DNA from 2 places in the Vreelandella gomseomensis genome. Region 2 is predicted to be linked to the other one. Evidence: riboswitches for the same ligand, from Rfam matches in the RefSeq annotation. Region 2 holds a riboswitch; the other holds the start of a gene.
What was found. Region 2 has a riboswitch for thiamine pyrophosphate ahead of thiM (hydroxyethylthiazole kinase). Riboswitches for the same ligand answer to the same signal wherever they lie in the genome.

Region 1: it holds a riboswitch for thiamine pyrophosphate, as region 2 does, so the genes downstream of both, QC815_RS14340 (sodium:solute symporter family transporter) here and thiM (hydroxyethylthiazole kinase) in region 2, are expected to answer to the same signal.

The regions. Positions count from the first base shown of each region.
Region 1 is NZ_JARWAI010000011.1:99,278-106,824, forward strand. Features, by position in the region: gene QC815_RS14330 (CoA-acylating methylmalonate-semialdehyde dehydrogenase) at 1-1,024, shown strand, start outside; gene QC815_RS14335 (hypothetical protein) at 1,090-1,782, opposite strand; TPP riboswitch at 1,991-2,093, shown strand; gene QC815_RS14340 (sodium:solute symporter family transporter) at 2,083-3,462, shown strand; gene QC815_RS14345 (diguanylate cyclase domain-containing protein) at 3,526-4,941, shown strand; gene QC815_RS14350 (magnesium transporter CorA family protein) at 4,968-5,936, shown strand; gene QC815_RS14355 (alcohol dehydrogenase catalytic domain-containing protein) at 6,039-7,211, shown strand; gene QC815_RS14360 (proline racemase family protein) at 7,230-7,547, shown strand, end outside.
Region 2 is NZ_JARWAI010000006.1:144,860-152,406, reverse strand. Features, by position in the region: gene QC815_RS09610 (serine hydrolase) at 1-91, shown strand, start outside; gene QC815_RS09605 (DMT family transporter) at 173-1,048, shown strand; gene thiE (thiamine phosphate synthase) at 1,052-1,666, opposite strand; gene thiM (hydroxyethylthiazole kinase) at 1,656-2,465, opposite strand; TPP riboswitch at 2,490-2,585, opposite strand; gene QC815_RS09590 (hypothetical protein) at 2,631-2,975, opposite strand; gene QC815_RS09585 (DUF2237 family protein) at 3,087-3,461, opposite strand; gene gloA (lactoylglutathione lyase) at 3,609-4,142, shown strand; gene QC815_RS09575 (DUF6164 family protein) at 4,144-4,506, shown strand; gene QC815_RS09570 (cupin domain-containing protein) at 4,498-5,178, opposite strand; gene QC815_RS09565 (metal ABC transporter solute-binding protein, Zn/Mn family) at 5,347-6,390, opposite strand; gene QC815_RS09560 (metal ABC transporter permease) at 6,430-7,320, opposite strand; gene QC815_RS09555 (metal ABC transporter ATP-binding protein) at 7,304-7,547, opposite strand, start outside.

The DNA.
Region 1 (7,547 bases), on a different contig from region 2:
TTTCATGTTCCCGCTGGCCATTGCCACCGGCAATACCTTTGTCCTGAAACCCTCGGAGCAGGATCCAAGCTCGACCATGCGCCTGGTCGAGCTTGCCCATGAAGCGGGTATTCCCGCAGGGGTATTGAACGTCGTGCACGGCGGCCCTGAGGTGGCCAACCAGATCGCCGACCACCAGGATATCAAGGCACTGTCGTTCATCGGCTCGACCCACGTCGGCTCGCTGCTCTACAACCGGTCTGCCGCAGCGGGCAAGCGTATGCAGGCGATGATGGGCGCCAAGAACCATTGCGTGGTGATGCCGGACGCCAATCGCAGCCAGGCCATCGACAGCCTGCTGGGCTCCGCTTTCGGCGCCGCCGGGCAGCGCTGCATGGCCAACTCGGTGGTAGTGCTGGTCGGTGAAGCGCGCGAGTGGCTGGATGACATCGTCCAGGGCGCGCGGGGCATGACCGTCGGCCCTGGCACCCAGCGCGATGCGGACTTGGGTCCGCTGGTGTCTCCCCAGGCCAAGGAGCGGGTTGAGCGCTTGATTACTGCGGGCGAAAAAGAAGGCGCCAAGCTGATGGTCGACGGGCGTGGCTGCACGGTGGAGGGTTACCCCGACGGCAACTTTGTGGGGCCGACACTGTTTGCCGACGTCACCGCAGAGATGACAGTCTATCGCGAGGAAATCTTTGGTCCGGTGCTCTGCGTGGTCAGCGTGGACACTCTGGACGATGCCATCGCCTTCATCAACGCCAATCCCAACGGTAACGGCACCTCGATCTTTACCAACTCCGGCTGGGTGGCGCGGCGCTTCGAAACCGACATCGACGTGGGCCAGATAGGCATCAACGTACCCATCCCGGTGCCGGTCGCCTACTTCAGCTTTACCGGTTCGCGTGGGTCGAAGCTGGGTGACCTGGGGCCGAACGGCAAGCAGGCGATTGCCTTCTGGACACAAACCAAGACCGTGACCGCCCGCTGGTTCGAGCCGGAGAACGTCTCTAGCGGTATCAACAGCACCATTTCGCTCGGCTGATGGTATCTCGTCACCTCCCCTTAGCCGGATTGAGGGGAGGTGCTTGGCAGGCTTTGGGTAACCGCCTAGACGTCTGCAAAGATCGGCAGGCTTTCTTCCAGCAGCCGTTCGATGGGATCCAGCTGACTTTCGTGCAGCACCAGCAGTGACGGTTCGGTGATGAAGTGCTTGCCGGTGGGCACCAGCAGCGCAAACTCGCCTTCTTCAAGATGGAACTCGTGAATCTCGCGCAGCCCGTGAGACGTATAGCACTGTGTGCAGCGGTACGCTTCGTCCTCGCCGTACACTAGACGGTGGTACATCTTGAACAGCGTATAGAGCGCCAGGCCGCCCTCGAAGGCCGGCCAGCGCGCCGGAATCGTGCGTGTCTCTTCATCCAGGGTTTGGCCGTCTGCCTCGGCATTGGCGATGGCATCGGCAAGCGGGGCGGCCAACAGAGCGTCGTCATCGGCGGGCAAGGCAAGGTTGTCTTTTGACGCCCGGGTAAAGTCGCTCACCGCGCGTTTGAAATCAGCCACGTTACTCAGAGGGTAGTCGACGTGCTGGAGATCCTGGGGATCGAAGCCGCCGTTTTCCCAGCCGTGAATCACGCGCAGCGTCATCAGGCCACGTTTCATCGGGCGCGTCAGCAGCATGTATAGCGTGATGCGAATATGCAGCTGGCGTTCGTCGGTATCGTTTTCAAACGCGTTGTAAGGGTCTGCAAACAGCTCGTGCAGCCTGCCCGGGGTATGTTCCTTGGCTTCGGTGTAGTGCATCAGCGTCATCCCTTTGAGAGAACCGTTTCCCGTAGCGCACGGTTTCTTTGACATTAGCGGGTTACCTGCTGAGTATGGCGAGCGGCTGTCAGGATTGAAAGACCCCGGCGTGTGAAATGCTCAACGCCTGCGCGCTGCGGCACACTCTTGGCGCTTTACGCTGACGCCATTATCGTTGACGATAAGTCCGCAAGAAAATCCTTTCACTCACTGTCGCCAGGGGAGCCCTACCGGGCTGAGAGGGCGTTTTATGCTTACCCTGGAACCTGATCCGGTTGATACCGGCGGAGGAAGTGCGACATGCCTTACCTGACATCTGCCGTGCTCGCCGCGGCACTTGGTTGTTTCATTCTGCTTGGTCTACGTGCCCGCTGGGTCGATGGCACGGTGGACGACTATATCACCGCGCGCAACTCCCAGTCGGGGGGCACGCTGGGGCTCTCCTTTCTTGCCTCGGGCATGGGCGCGTGGATTCTGTTTGCCCCGCCGGAAATCGGCGCCTTTGTGGGGCCTGTGGCGCTTGCCGGCTACGCCATCGGGTCGGCACTGCCGTTTATCGTTCTAGGACTCTACGGGCCGGCTATTCGGCGCGCGTTGCCTGAAGGTCGCAGCATCGCCGAGTTTGCCCAGGCCTGCTACGGCAGCGGCGTGCGGCGTTGGGTATCGCTGGTGTCGGTGGCCTACATGGCATGTTTCTTGGCCGCCGAGTTGACCGCTATCGGCGCGATTACCGCGCTGCTTTCCGATGTGCCTCCTGCCGCGGTGGTGCTGGGCGTTGCCTTGAGTACCCTGGCCTATACCGTGCTCGGGGGGCTGCGAGCGAGCCTTGCCACCGACCGCTGGCAGGCCTGGCTGCTGGTGGCGTTATTGCTCATCGTCAGCAGTGTGGCGTTCACCCATCTGCCCGACATGCCCACGATGTCATCGATGCCCAGCGTCCCTGTGGGGGAGGCGCTGGGGGTGGCGCTGACGCTGGTGATTGCCGTCACTGCGGCCAATCTTTTCCATCAGGGGTACTGGCAACGGGTGTGGGCCGCCCAAGATGCCAATAGCCTGGGCCGGGGCGCCTGGCTGGGCGGTGGCATGACCGTCGCCGTCGTCATGGCGATTGGCGGCCTGGGGATGCTGGCGGCAATGAGCGGTGTCGAGCTGGGCAATCCGCCCATGCCGTTTTTTGCGCTGTTGGGCACGGCGCCTGCCTGGGTGGGGCTTCTGGCGCTAGTGCTGGCCGTCACGCTGGTGGCATCGAGCGTCGATACGCTGCAAAACGCGATCGCCTCGCTGATGGTCTCCCAGCATGAACAGCAAGGTCGATCGCTGACCACGGCGCGCTGGCTGACCGTGGCGTTGATGGTGCCGGTGGTGGTGATCGCGCTGCAGGGGCTCTCGGTGCTGCGGCTGTTTCTGGTCGCCGACCTGCTGTGTGCAGCAATCGTCGTACCGGTGCTGTTGGGGTTGTGGCGGCGCATGAGTGCCGCAGCGGCGATTGCCGGCGGCCTGGCGGGGCTGCTGGGCGCCGTGCTGCCGGGCTGGGTGGCAAACGGGAGCCTGTCCGCCGGCCTCATGGCGGCCACCTTTCCCAACGGAATCCCCACGCTCGGGCCCTTCCTGGGCGCGCTATGCGCTTCTACCCTGGTCAGCGTCGGGCTGGCAATGGCCGGGCGTTTACGCGCCCATTGAGCAAAGCGGCGTCGTTCGCGTTATGCTGGTAGGTTACCGCCTACTATCATGGGTGACACGCCAATGAACTACCCAATCTTGCCCGACGAAGAGGCACGTCTGGCAGCGCTGTACGAGCTGGCGTTGCTGGACACACCGGAGGAACCTGCGTTCGACCGGGTCACGCGTCTGGTCACCCAACTGCTGGATGTGCCCACGTCAACGGTGACCCTGGTCGACGCCAAGCGCCAGTGGTTCAAGTCCCGCGTTGGCGTAGAGGCCCAGGAAACCTCCCGCGACGTGGCATTCTGCGCCTACACCATTGCCGACGAGGTGCCGCTGATCGTGGAAGATGCGCAGCAGGATCCCCGGTTTGCGCATAACCCCCTGGTGACCGCCGATCAGGGCGTGCGTTTTTATGTGGGCATTCCGCTGCGCACCTCCCAGGGGCTGGCTCTGGGGTCGCTGTGTGCCGTGGATTCCCGGCCGCGTCGTGTCACGGATGCCGAGCTCGCCGCGCTAAAGGACCTGGCGGCGATCGTGACCGATGAAATTCACCTGCGCGAACGTTTTCAGTTTGAAAAGCAGCGTCGCGAAGACTCGCAGGCATCCCTCGAGGCGTTGCATCTTGATCTCGAAAACCAGATTGAGCGGCGTACGCGCGAGCTGAATCTGGTGATCGAGTCGGCCTACGACGCCTATATCAGCATCAATGATAACGACAAGGTGCTGGACTGGAATCGCGCGGCGCAGACCATGTTCGGCTGGACGCGCAAGGAAGCCCTGGCCAGATCCCTTCAGCAACTGATCTTTCCCGAAGGCGTGCCCGAAGGCGATCAGCAAATGCCGATGACCTACTACGCCACCCGCCGTGACGGCAGCCAGGTGCCCGTGGAAATGCGCATCAAGTCGCTGGAGATCGAGGGCAAGGGTCGCCGCAGCCTGTTTCTGCACGACGTTACCGAGCGCATACAGCTGGAGCGCCTGCGCGACCAGCAGGCTCGCGAGGATGCGCTTACCCAACTGCCCAACCGGCGCGCCCTGGATGAACGACTGCCGGACGCCATGGCGCGCACGCGACGCCTGAAAAACGCCCTGGCCGTCCTGTTCATGGACCTGGACGGATTCAAATCGGTCAACGATCAAAACGGCCACGCCGCCGGTGACCAGCTGCTGCGCGAAGTGGCCAAACGCCTTAGCGACGCCGTGCGCGAAACCGACTATGTGGCCCGCTGGGCGGGCGACGAATTTGTGGTGCTGCTGGAAAACATCGCGCCGGAGGCGGCCGAGCGACTCGCCCGACAGTTGGTCGACACCATCGAGCGGCCGCTTTGCCTGGAAAAGGGGACGGCCCATATCAGCACCAGTATCGGGGTGGCGCTCTATTACCCCGAGGCCAGCGAAACCGCCCAGGAGTTGCTGAAGCGTGCCGACGTCGCCATGTATGACGCCAAGCGTGCTGGCAAGGCTCAGGTACGCATGGCTGACGCACCCGCGTAATCGCATTCAAAACGTCAAGGACGACCATGATCCGGACATTGTTGACCACCCCCGACGGCCAGGTGCAGGAAGGCGACGAGCAGCTCGTCGCGGTCTGGCGGGAGACGCCCGGTAGCCATATCTGGGTGGACATGCAAGGCGAAAGCCAGGCCAGCGAGCAACGGCTGCTGGAAGACTTCGACTGCCATCCAATGGCGATCCAGGATGCCCATCGGGAGCGTCATCCGCCGAAAATCGAAGAGTTCGGCCATCACACGCTGATTATCTACCGCGGCATCTCCTCGTTTGATGCCCAACTGAACTTCATTCCCCAGCAGGTATGCTTTTTTATCGGCGAGCGCTTTCTGGTGACCCTGCACCCCGGGGCGGCGATGAGTATCGAGCGGCTGCTCAAGGAGCAGGGCCGCGAGCTGCTGGCGTACTCCCCCGAACACGTCGCGCTGCGGGTCATGTACCTGTCGGCGGGGTTTTACATCGACAGCCTGCTGGAGTTCGAAGTCGCCCTCAGCGATCTGGAAGACGAGCTGCTTGAAAACGGCAATGATGTGCTGATGCGCCGGATTATCGCCTACCGCTCGCGGCTGGTGAAAATGCGCCGCATATTCAGCTATCACCGGGGTATTACCCAGGAGCTTACCGCCTACGACTATGCGCACCTGCCCCGCGACGAGAGCGAAACCCTGCACGCGATTACCGATGTGGAAGAGCGCTTCGAGCGGCTGTATACCCTTACGCAAATGTATTACGACATCTGCGGTGACCTGGTGGATGGCTATATTTCGATCTCTTCGCACCAGCTTAATATCACCATGCGCGTGCTTACGGTAATTACCGCGATTTTTGTGCCGCTGACGTTCATTGCCGGCATTTACGGCATGAATTTCGAGTACATGCCGGAGCTTGGCTATCGCTACGGCTATTTCTTCGTGTGGGGCGTGATGCTGGGTATCGGCGGTATGCTGATCTGGCTGTTCAAGCGCAAGCACTGGTTTTGACGCCAGACCGGCTCCCGACCCGGTTCGCTTGAGACAGGGCGAAAGTTTGTTAGGGTCATGCCATAACCCATACGACGTTTCATCGCTGGAAGGAGGCCGACAATGGCTGACGCAAAGATGAATGCCACACCGCCCGATACCATGGCCGCCATGCTGCTGACCGGGCATGGCGGCGTCGAGAAGCTTGAGTACCGCAAGGACGTGGCCACGCCCAAGCCCCGGGCGGGGGAGGTGCTGGTGCAGGTGACCGCCACGGCAAAAAACAATACCGATCGCAAGGCCCGCGAGGGGCTTTACCCCACCAAGAACAAGGGCGACGTGACCTCGTTTGCCATGGGCGGTGAGGCCACGCTGACGTTCCCACGCATTCAGGGCGCCGATGTGGCGGGCCGTGTCGTGGCGGTGGGCGAGGGCGTTGATGCTTCGAGGATCGGTGAGCGGGGGCTGCTGGATTTCAATCTGTATGCCGATGATCGCCGTGATATCAACCTGACCCCGGATTACTATGGCCACGGGGCCGATGGTGGCTATGCCGAGTACATCGCCGTACCGTCTGACCAGTTTCACCACGTGCCCAACCCGGCGCTGCACGATGCCGAGCTTGCCGCCATGGGGATGTGTTCCTACCAGACGGCCTACCACATGATGACATCCGCCGGGATCGGCGCCGGAGAGCGTGTGCTGGTCACCGGCGCAAGCGGCGGGGTGGGCACGGCACTGATCCAGTTGTGTCGCGTCGTGGGCGCTGTGCCCTACGCCGTGAGCCAGCCTGAGAAGGCCGATGCGCTACTGGCACTGGGCGCCGAGGCGGTGATCGACCGGGGTGATCTGCCGACCTTTGTGGATCGCGTATTGGCAACGACCAATGGCCAGCCGATCGACGCCGTGATGGATCTGGTCGGCGGCGACATGACCAACCTGTTTATCGATACCATGATCGTCGATATGCAGCACCGCAAGCGTTATCCGCGGCTTTCCATCGCTGGCGCCAGCGGCGGCAACGTGAGCGAAATCATGTGGACGAAGATTTATCTCTATCAGGTGCAGATCTTCGGCGTCTCCCACGGTACCCGGGAAGAGGCCGAGCAGCTCATCGCCTGGATTCGCAGCGACGAGCTTAAGCCGGTTCTGCACGCCGCGTTCAAGCTCTCGGAACTCCATGAAGCCGAGCGCTATTTCGTCAATCGCGGCAGCCACTATCTGGGCAAGATCGTGATCGTCCCGGATAGCCAATGGGACACCCATGGCGCGCCGTTTGCCCTTAACGCTTCCTGATCCCAAAGAGACTGGCGAATGAATACTCAGCACACCATCCAGCTAATGGATACCCATGCGGGCGGCGATGTCAGCCGGATCGTGACCGGTGGCATCGATCATCTTCCCGGGGACAGCGTCCGCGCGCAGATGGAGTACCTGCGCGACGACGCCGATGGCCTGCGTCGGCTGTTGCTCGAGGAACCCTACGGCATCCCCGAGATGTCCGTGGATCTCCTGGTGCCGCCCTGCGACCCGGAAGCCGTGGCCGGTTACATCATCATGGAGGTCATGGGCTACCCGATCTACTCGGGCTCGAACACGCTGTGCACCGCCACGGCGGTGCTGGAAAGCGGT
Region 2 (7,547 bases):
GATGGCGCTGGAAGAACCGCAGGCCCGCCAGGCCTGCGAACAGCTACGCTCTCGAGGAATGGATTGCATGGTGGTCAACGCCAGTCTGTAATGCGGTAGTGTGACAGCACCCCGCCAGAGGCTATTTGGCGGGGTGCTTTGCTTTTTGGCAGGGAATAAAAAGGAGGTCACGGTGACGACGTCCCTGAAGGGTATCCTCTGCATGTGTCTGGGCGTCCTGTTCCTGGCGCTGGGGGATGCTGTGTCTAAATGGCTGGGCGAGGTTCATTCGCCGCTGCAGATCATTTTTTTCCGTGCCCTGATCTCGCTGCCGCTGATTGCCTTGCTTGCCCACTTTGCCGGCGGGGTGCGCAAGCTGCGCACGCGGCGACCGGGTGTTCACCTGCTGCGCGGGCTCATCTATACCGCCACCATGGTGTGTTTCGTGCTGGGGCTGACGCTGCTGCCGCTTGCTGAGGCCACCGCGATTGCCTTTGTGGCGCCGCTTTTTGTCACCCTGCTGTCGGTACCCCTGCTGGGTGAACGCATCGAGCCCCCCGTGCTGATTGCCTCCCTGGTGGGGTTTGTCGGCGTGCTGATTGTGGTTCGCCCCAATGGCGACGCGTTCCAGCCGGGTGCCTTGGCGCTGGTAGGCGCGGCGCTGTTTTACGCCCTGATGATGATTACCGCTCGGCGTTATGGCGCCCGGGAACACCTCTGGGCGATGCTGTTTTACATGACCTGTGTGCCCCTGGTGGTGACCGCAGCGACCTTGCCGTGGGTCTGGCAGACGCCGCAGCCCTGGCACTGGGCAGGGTTCTTTGCCTCGGGCGTGCTGGGCGTCGCCGCCACCGCTTTCATTACCCTGGCCTTTCGCTTTGCTCCGGCGGCGATTGCCGCGCCGTTTGATTACACCGCCATGCTGTGGGCCGTACTGCTCGGCTGGTGGTTCTGGGGAGAGTTGCCCGACCTGTGGGTGTGGGTCGGCAGCGCCTTGATCATGGCCAGCGGCCTGGCGATTGCCTACCACGATCGGCGCACGACCCTGAAGCGTCGCCCCACGGCCTGATGACTATACGCGCTGGAAGGCGCGTGCCGCCGCCTCGGGATCCGGCTGACCGCAGATCGCCGAGATGACGGCCAACCCGTCAGCACCGGCGCGCTGCACGGCGCTGGCGTGGCTGGCAGTAAGCCCGCCGATGGCCACGCTGGGTAGCGGGCAGGCGTTGACCAGAGAGGCCAGGCCGCCAAAGCCGATGGGCTGGGCGTGATCCTGCTTGCTGGGCGTGGCAAATACCGGCCCGATGCCAACGTAATCCAGCAGGTCGATGGGCAATGCCTGAAGCTGTTCAACGGCGTTGATCGACAGCCCCAGGATGGCGTCCGGCCCCATCGCCTGGCGGGCCTGGCGCACGTCGGTGTCGCTCTGGCCAACGTGCAGCCCATCCGCCTGGCTGGCCAGCGCCACCTCGAGACGGTCATTGATGATCAGCGGCACGCCGCTACCCGCCAGCAGGGCTTTCAGGCGCCTAGCCTGATCGATCATCTGCGCATTGCTTGCCTGTTTGTCGCGCAGCTGGACGATGCTGACCCCGCCCCGCACGGCCTCGCTGACGGTGTTTTCAAGGCCGTAGTGTTGGCACAGTGCCGCATCGGTCACCAGGTAAAGGGATAGATCAAGCGGCATGCGTCACCTCGTGCTGGGCAAAGTGGCTTAGGTCATCGGGGGTCAGTTGATAAACAGCGTCCAGAAAGGCCACGTAAAAACTGCCCGGCCCGGCGGCCGTCGCGCCGGCACGCTGACCGGCCAGGGCGAAAGACGCCACTGCGGCGCTGGTGGCCAGGAGTGGCTTGCCCGGCGTGGCCGCGACAAACGCCGCCACCAGCGCGCTCAGCGCGCAGCCCAGGGTGGTCACGCGCGGCATCAGCGGGTGGCCGCCGTTGATCGTGTAATACTGGTGGCCATCGGTAACCAGATCCCGCTCCCCGGTCATGGCCACCACGCAGCGATGCTGTTCGGCCAGCGCCATGGCGGCTGCCAGGGCATCCTCGGTGGCGGCGGTCGCATCCACGCCCCGCCCCTGGTGGGCCAGTCCATTGAGCGCGAGTATTTCCGAGGCGTTGCCGCGAATCACGCTTGGCCGGTGAGCCAGCAAGTCGGCGCAGACCGTTTGCCGATAGCGGGTGGCGCCAACGGCCACTGGATCAAGCACCCAAGGGGTGGCGTGGGTATCAGCAGTGTGGGTAGCGAGCTGCATGGCCTCGACCCAAGGCGGGGAAAGCGTTCCGATATTGACGGAGAGCGCATCGGCCAGCTGGGTAAATTCCGCCACTTCCTGGGTGGCGTGCAGCATGGCGGGGGATGCCTCGGCGGCCAGCAGCACGTTGGCCGTGCTGTTCATTGCCACGTAATTGGTGATGCAGTGAATCAGCGGGGTGGACTCACGCAGGGATGACAGACAGCTGCCAAGAGAAGGTTGCGTCATGGGATCCTCCCGACGGGGAGGTGGTGTGCGCACACCACGACTCCCTACGCCGGTATTAGCCGGTTCAGGTTATAAGGGTGCTTCTCAGCTCGCTGGTCACGAGCGCCCCTGTCGTGTGCTTACTATCCGTGGCTTTGGCGTGTCTGTAAAGCCTTGAAAAACGGGCTAGCGAAACGCGATGCGGGTTCCGTAGGTGAGCATTTCATCAGGCGTCATGGCTTTGCCTTCGACGCCGATCATTTCATCGCCACACTGGTCGGCAAAGGTCAGTACGCCGTGGGTCAAACCCAATGACCCAAGGGTATCGCGGATTTCGCCGGTGCCGAGAAAGGTGCTGACGTGCCCGTCGGCATTGGACAGGTCGGAGACGCCGTTGGCATGATGAAAGCGCACCTTGTAGATGCCATCCATGGATTCCACTTCCACAATCGGCGAGAAGCCGTTGCGTAACGCCTGGGATAGTTGCTTTAGCGTGATGTGGTCGCCAAGGGCCATATCGATCGAGGTCATGACCTGCTCCTGATGAACGCCTTTACGTGGGCATTAGAAAACGTTTTGTATAGCTAAGATAATAGAAGTGTAGAGTGTTTGCACAAAATATCCAACCTGTCTATTGTCACCTCAATGCACGGCATCCAGCGCATGTCGGCGCAGCGTGACCAGCTCGATGATATCGAGGGTTTTCTGATGGGTGCCGGAAAGGATAACCGGCGGGGCCAGCCCCACCTCGGCGGCTTCCAGCCAACGGGACGCGCACAGGCACCAGCGGTCGCCGGGCCGCAGGCCGGGAAAACCGAATTCAGGGCGGGGCGTCACCAGGTCGTTACCCTGCGCCAGCGAAAAGGCCAGAAACTCCTCGGTAAGCATGGCGCAGACGGAGTGAACGCCTACATCATCCGGCCCGACGCGGCAGAAGCCATCGCGGTAAAAGCCGGTTTTGGGGGCATGACAGCACGGAGTGAGCGGCTCACCCAGTACATTGAGATCGCGGGCCATAAGGCCTCCTGGCGGTTAAAGACTGGAATTCTGGGCGACTGCCCTCATGATGAAGTGACGGCGCGGTAGTCGCGTATCAACGACATTGGTTTAACAGCTACAGTATAGCCTTGTACACCGTGTTAAAAACGTCAAAGGAGATAGCGCATGCCCATGCAAGGTGAGCAGCACCCCGGCGTCAAGCCGGCCCCGGCGCAGACCCAGGGTTTCCGCCTGAATCACACCATGCTGCGGGTGAAAGACCCCGAGCGAGCCCTGGCGTTTTATTCCCAGGTATTTGGCATGCAGGTGATGCGGCGGCTGGACTTCGAGGAAATGCAGTTCTCGCTGTACTTTCTTGCCAACCTGGAAGACGGCGACAGCGTGCCCGACGATACCCAGGCGCGCACCGCCTGGACGTTCAGCCAGAAGGGCCTGCTGGAACTGACCCACAACTGGGGCACGGAAGATCAGGAGGATTTTGCCTACCACGACGGCAACGCCGAGCCTCAGGGCTTTGGCCATATCTGCTTTAGCGTGCCCGATCTGGCGGCGGCCCAGGCGTGGTTCGACGAGCACGACGTCACCTTCGTCAAGCGCGCCGATCAGGGCAAGATGAAGGACGTGGTGTTCGTCAAAGACCCCGACGGCTACTGGATCGAAGTGATTCAGGCCGACTTGATGGCCGGTAAAGGCGACTAACATGGCGCATCTGCTGTTCCGCCTGCGCCACGTCACCGACGAGGAAGCCATGGAGGTGCGCCAGCTGCTGGACGCCCACGGGATGGATACCTACGAGACCCAGGCGGGCTTCTTTCGGCTGGGCGTGGATGCCATCTGGCTCCGCGACCTCAGTCAGCTCGAAACGGCCAGGGCGCTATTGGCCGACTACCAGGCCGAGCGCCAGATTCGCGCCCGGCAGGCCCACCAGGAGGCCGTCGAGCGGGGTGACGCGCCGACGCTATGGCGACGCTTCACCGCCCACCCCATCCAGGTCACGCTGGTGGGCGTGGCCATCGTGCTGTTGATCGCGCTGACGCTACTGCCGTTTCTCGCGCTAGGCTGATTCGGCCTGTGCGGGAGGCAGGTGCCCGCGTTTGAGGTATAGCTGCACGCCGTTGGCGCCGGCGGTCAGCGTAAGCGCCACGCCGCTGGGATAACGGCACCAGCTGCCGGCCGGATAATCGCGCTCGCCGTCGCTCAGCGTGCCTTCCAGCACAAACAGTTCCAGCCCGCCGGTGAGCACCGGGTAGCGGATGGCGTGGCCGGGTTCCCAGCGTTCCAAGCTGACCCGCTCCTGCTTGAAGGTGTGCAGCATTTTGTAGGTAATGCCGGGGCGGCGATCCGGCTGCCAGGGCAGGCGGTGGGCGGGAACGGCCAGCTGCAGGATATCGTTGGGGTCAAACTGATGCAGCTTGACCAGAATCAGCGCGCCTTCCTCGCCAATTTGCGGCGTATGGCCGGTACCGATGGGGTTGCGCAGATAGCTGCCGGCCGCATACTGGCCATGCTCATCGGCGAACACGCCTTCCAGGACGAGAATCTCTTCACCGCCACCGTGGACGTGCCGATCAAACTGGCTGTTGGGCGCGTAACGCACAAGGCTCGTGGCACGCGCCACTTCATCACCAATGCGATCAAGCATCATCCGCTCGACACCGGCGCTGGGCGAGGCAACCCACTGATAATCGTCCGGAGTGACACAGGCGAAGTGGGAAAAATCGGCGTTCAAACGCATGGGGCTGGCTCTTTGCAGGCAAGGGAATGCTGCCAGTCTCCATATCGAGGTCGCAAAATGCAACTTTCCCTTCGCCAGATGCCCCCGGAAAGCCACGCGATGGCCGCTTTCCGGGCGTGGCTGCTCAAGGCGGTCAACGCCTGATCAGCGCGTATTTATCGAGGCTGATCAGTGATCGTGGTCGCCGTGGTCATGATCATGACCGTGCTCGTCGGCTTGACCATGGTCTTCATGATCCGGGTCGGCCAGCGCGTCGTGCAGCACCTTGGCATTGTGACGCATCATGCCTAAGTAAGTACTTGCTTCGCCTTCGGTGCTCAAGGCATCGGCATACAGAGTGCCCGCCACGCTCAGCCCGGTTTCTTCGGCCAGTTGGTCGAGTATCGACTGGTTGGTCATGTTTTCGTGGAACAGCGCCTCGACGTTCTCTTCTTCGATCACGTCGATGAGGTCGGCCATGCTGGCGCCGCTCGGGTCGGCTTCTGTGGATAGCCCTACCGGGGACAGAAAACGCACGCCGTAGGCGTCAGCAAAGTACCCGAACGAATCGTGGCCGGTGATCACGCTGGTGGAAGGGGGAATCTCCTCGATCAGCGCACGGATCTCGGCGTCGGTGGCCTGAACCTCGGCCAGATAGCGCTCGGCGTTTTCCTCATACGCCTCGCGGTTGTCGCCATCGGCCTCGATCAGCCCATCGCGGATGTTCTCGACGTAGGTTTCAGCGCGGGCCAGGTCCTGCCAGGCGTGCGGGTCGTCATCGCCGTGGGCGTGCTGGGCTTCAGCATCGTGACCATGATCGTCATGACCCTGTTCGTCGTGGCCATGGTCATCATGACCGTGCTCGTCGTGATCACCCTGGCCGGCCCGGGCCAGCGGCCTCATGCCCTGGGTCGCGGTAACCAGCGCGCCGCGATAATCGCTGGAATCGATCAGGCGCTCCATCCAGCCCTCGTAGAGCAGCCCGTTAAAGACTACCAGGTCGGCATCGGCCAGCGCGCGTGCGTCGCCGGGGCTGGGCGAATACACGTGGGCGTCGCCGTCAGGGCCAACCAGCGAGGTCACCGCCACGTGCTCGCCGCCGACCTGTTCAACCATATCGGCCAGAATCGAAAAGCTGGTGACCACTTGTACGCGCTCGGACGCCACGGCGGCGGGCAAGGCCAGCAGCGCAGACGCGCCAACCAGCCAGCGGGAGAAAGGTAACGGCGACATGAAGGCTCCTTATCAAGGTGAACGGGCAAGACCCGGTGATCAAGCGCTTGGCTCCGCCGAGAGCGGCGCGGTTTTGCGCCGCCAGCGAGCGGCCAAGCTGTGATAACGGCCGAACAGGGCAGACAATAGATAGCCACTGCCGGCCAGTAGAATAATGCTGGGGCCTGAGGGAATGTCGAGATGAAACGACAGCAACAGCCCGCCGGTACTGGCAATCATCGCAAGCGCCACGGCAATCCCGATCAACCCCTCCAGGCGCTTGCTCCAGAAGCGCGCCGAGGTGGCTGGCAGCATCATCAAGCCCACTGCCATCAGTGTTCCCAGGGTTTGAAACCCGGCGGTAAGATTGAGCACCAGCAGCCCCAAAAACACGCTGTGCACCCAGCCGCTGCGGCGACTCTGGCCGCGTAAAAACAGCGGATCCAGGCATTCCACCACCAGGGCGCGGAAAATCACCGCCAGGGTCAGCACAATCAATGTGCTCATCCCGGCGATCAGCAGCAGCGCTGTGGAGTTGATCGCCAGAATCGAACCAAACAGCACATGGGTCAGATCGACGCTGCTGCCACCAATCGAGATCAGCATCACGCCTGCCGCCAAGGAAATAATGAAAAAGCTCGCCATGGCAGCGTCTTCGCGCTGGCCGCCCATCTTGGAAACGGCTCCGGCAAGCAATGCCACCATCACGCCGAACAGCACGCCGCCGATGCTCATCACCGGCAGTGAAAACCCGGCCAGCAGAAAGCCCAGCGCCACCCCGGGCAGAATCGCGTGGGCCATGGCGTCGCCAATCAGGCTCATGCCGCGCAGCACCAGAAACACGCCCAGCGTGGGCGCCGCCAACGACAGTGCCAGGCCGCCGACTACCGCACGGCGCATGAAGCCGTAATCGAAAGGCGCGATAAACCAGGCATCAAGCAGTGCCAGCATGACGGCCTCCCAGCGTGAAGGGCACCACCTGAGCGGGCGCGTGCTGATGGGTAAGCGCGCTGGGCGACATCCAGCGGCCGTGACCGCCGTTGAGCATCAGCACTTCGTCGGCCAGGCGCTGCAGGTGATCCATATCGTGGAGCACCAGAATCAGCGTCGCGCCGTCGTCGGCCATCTGGCGCAAAATGCGGATCAGAATGTCCACCGTCTCGCTATCCACGTTGGCA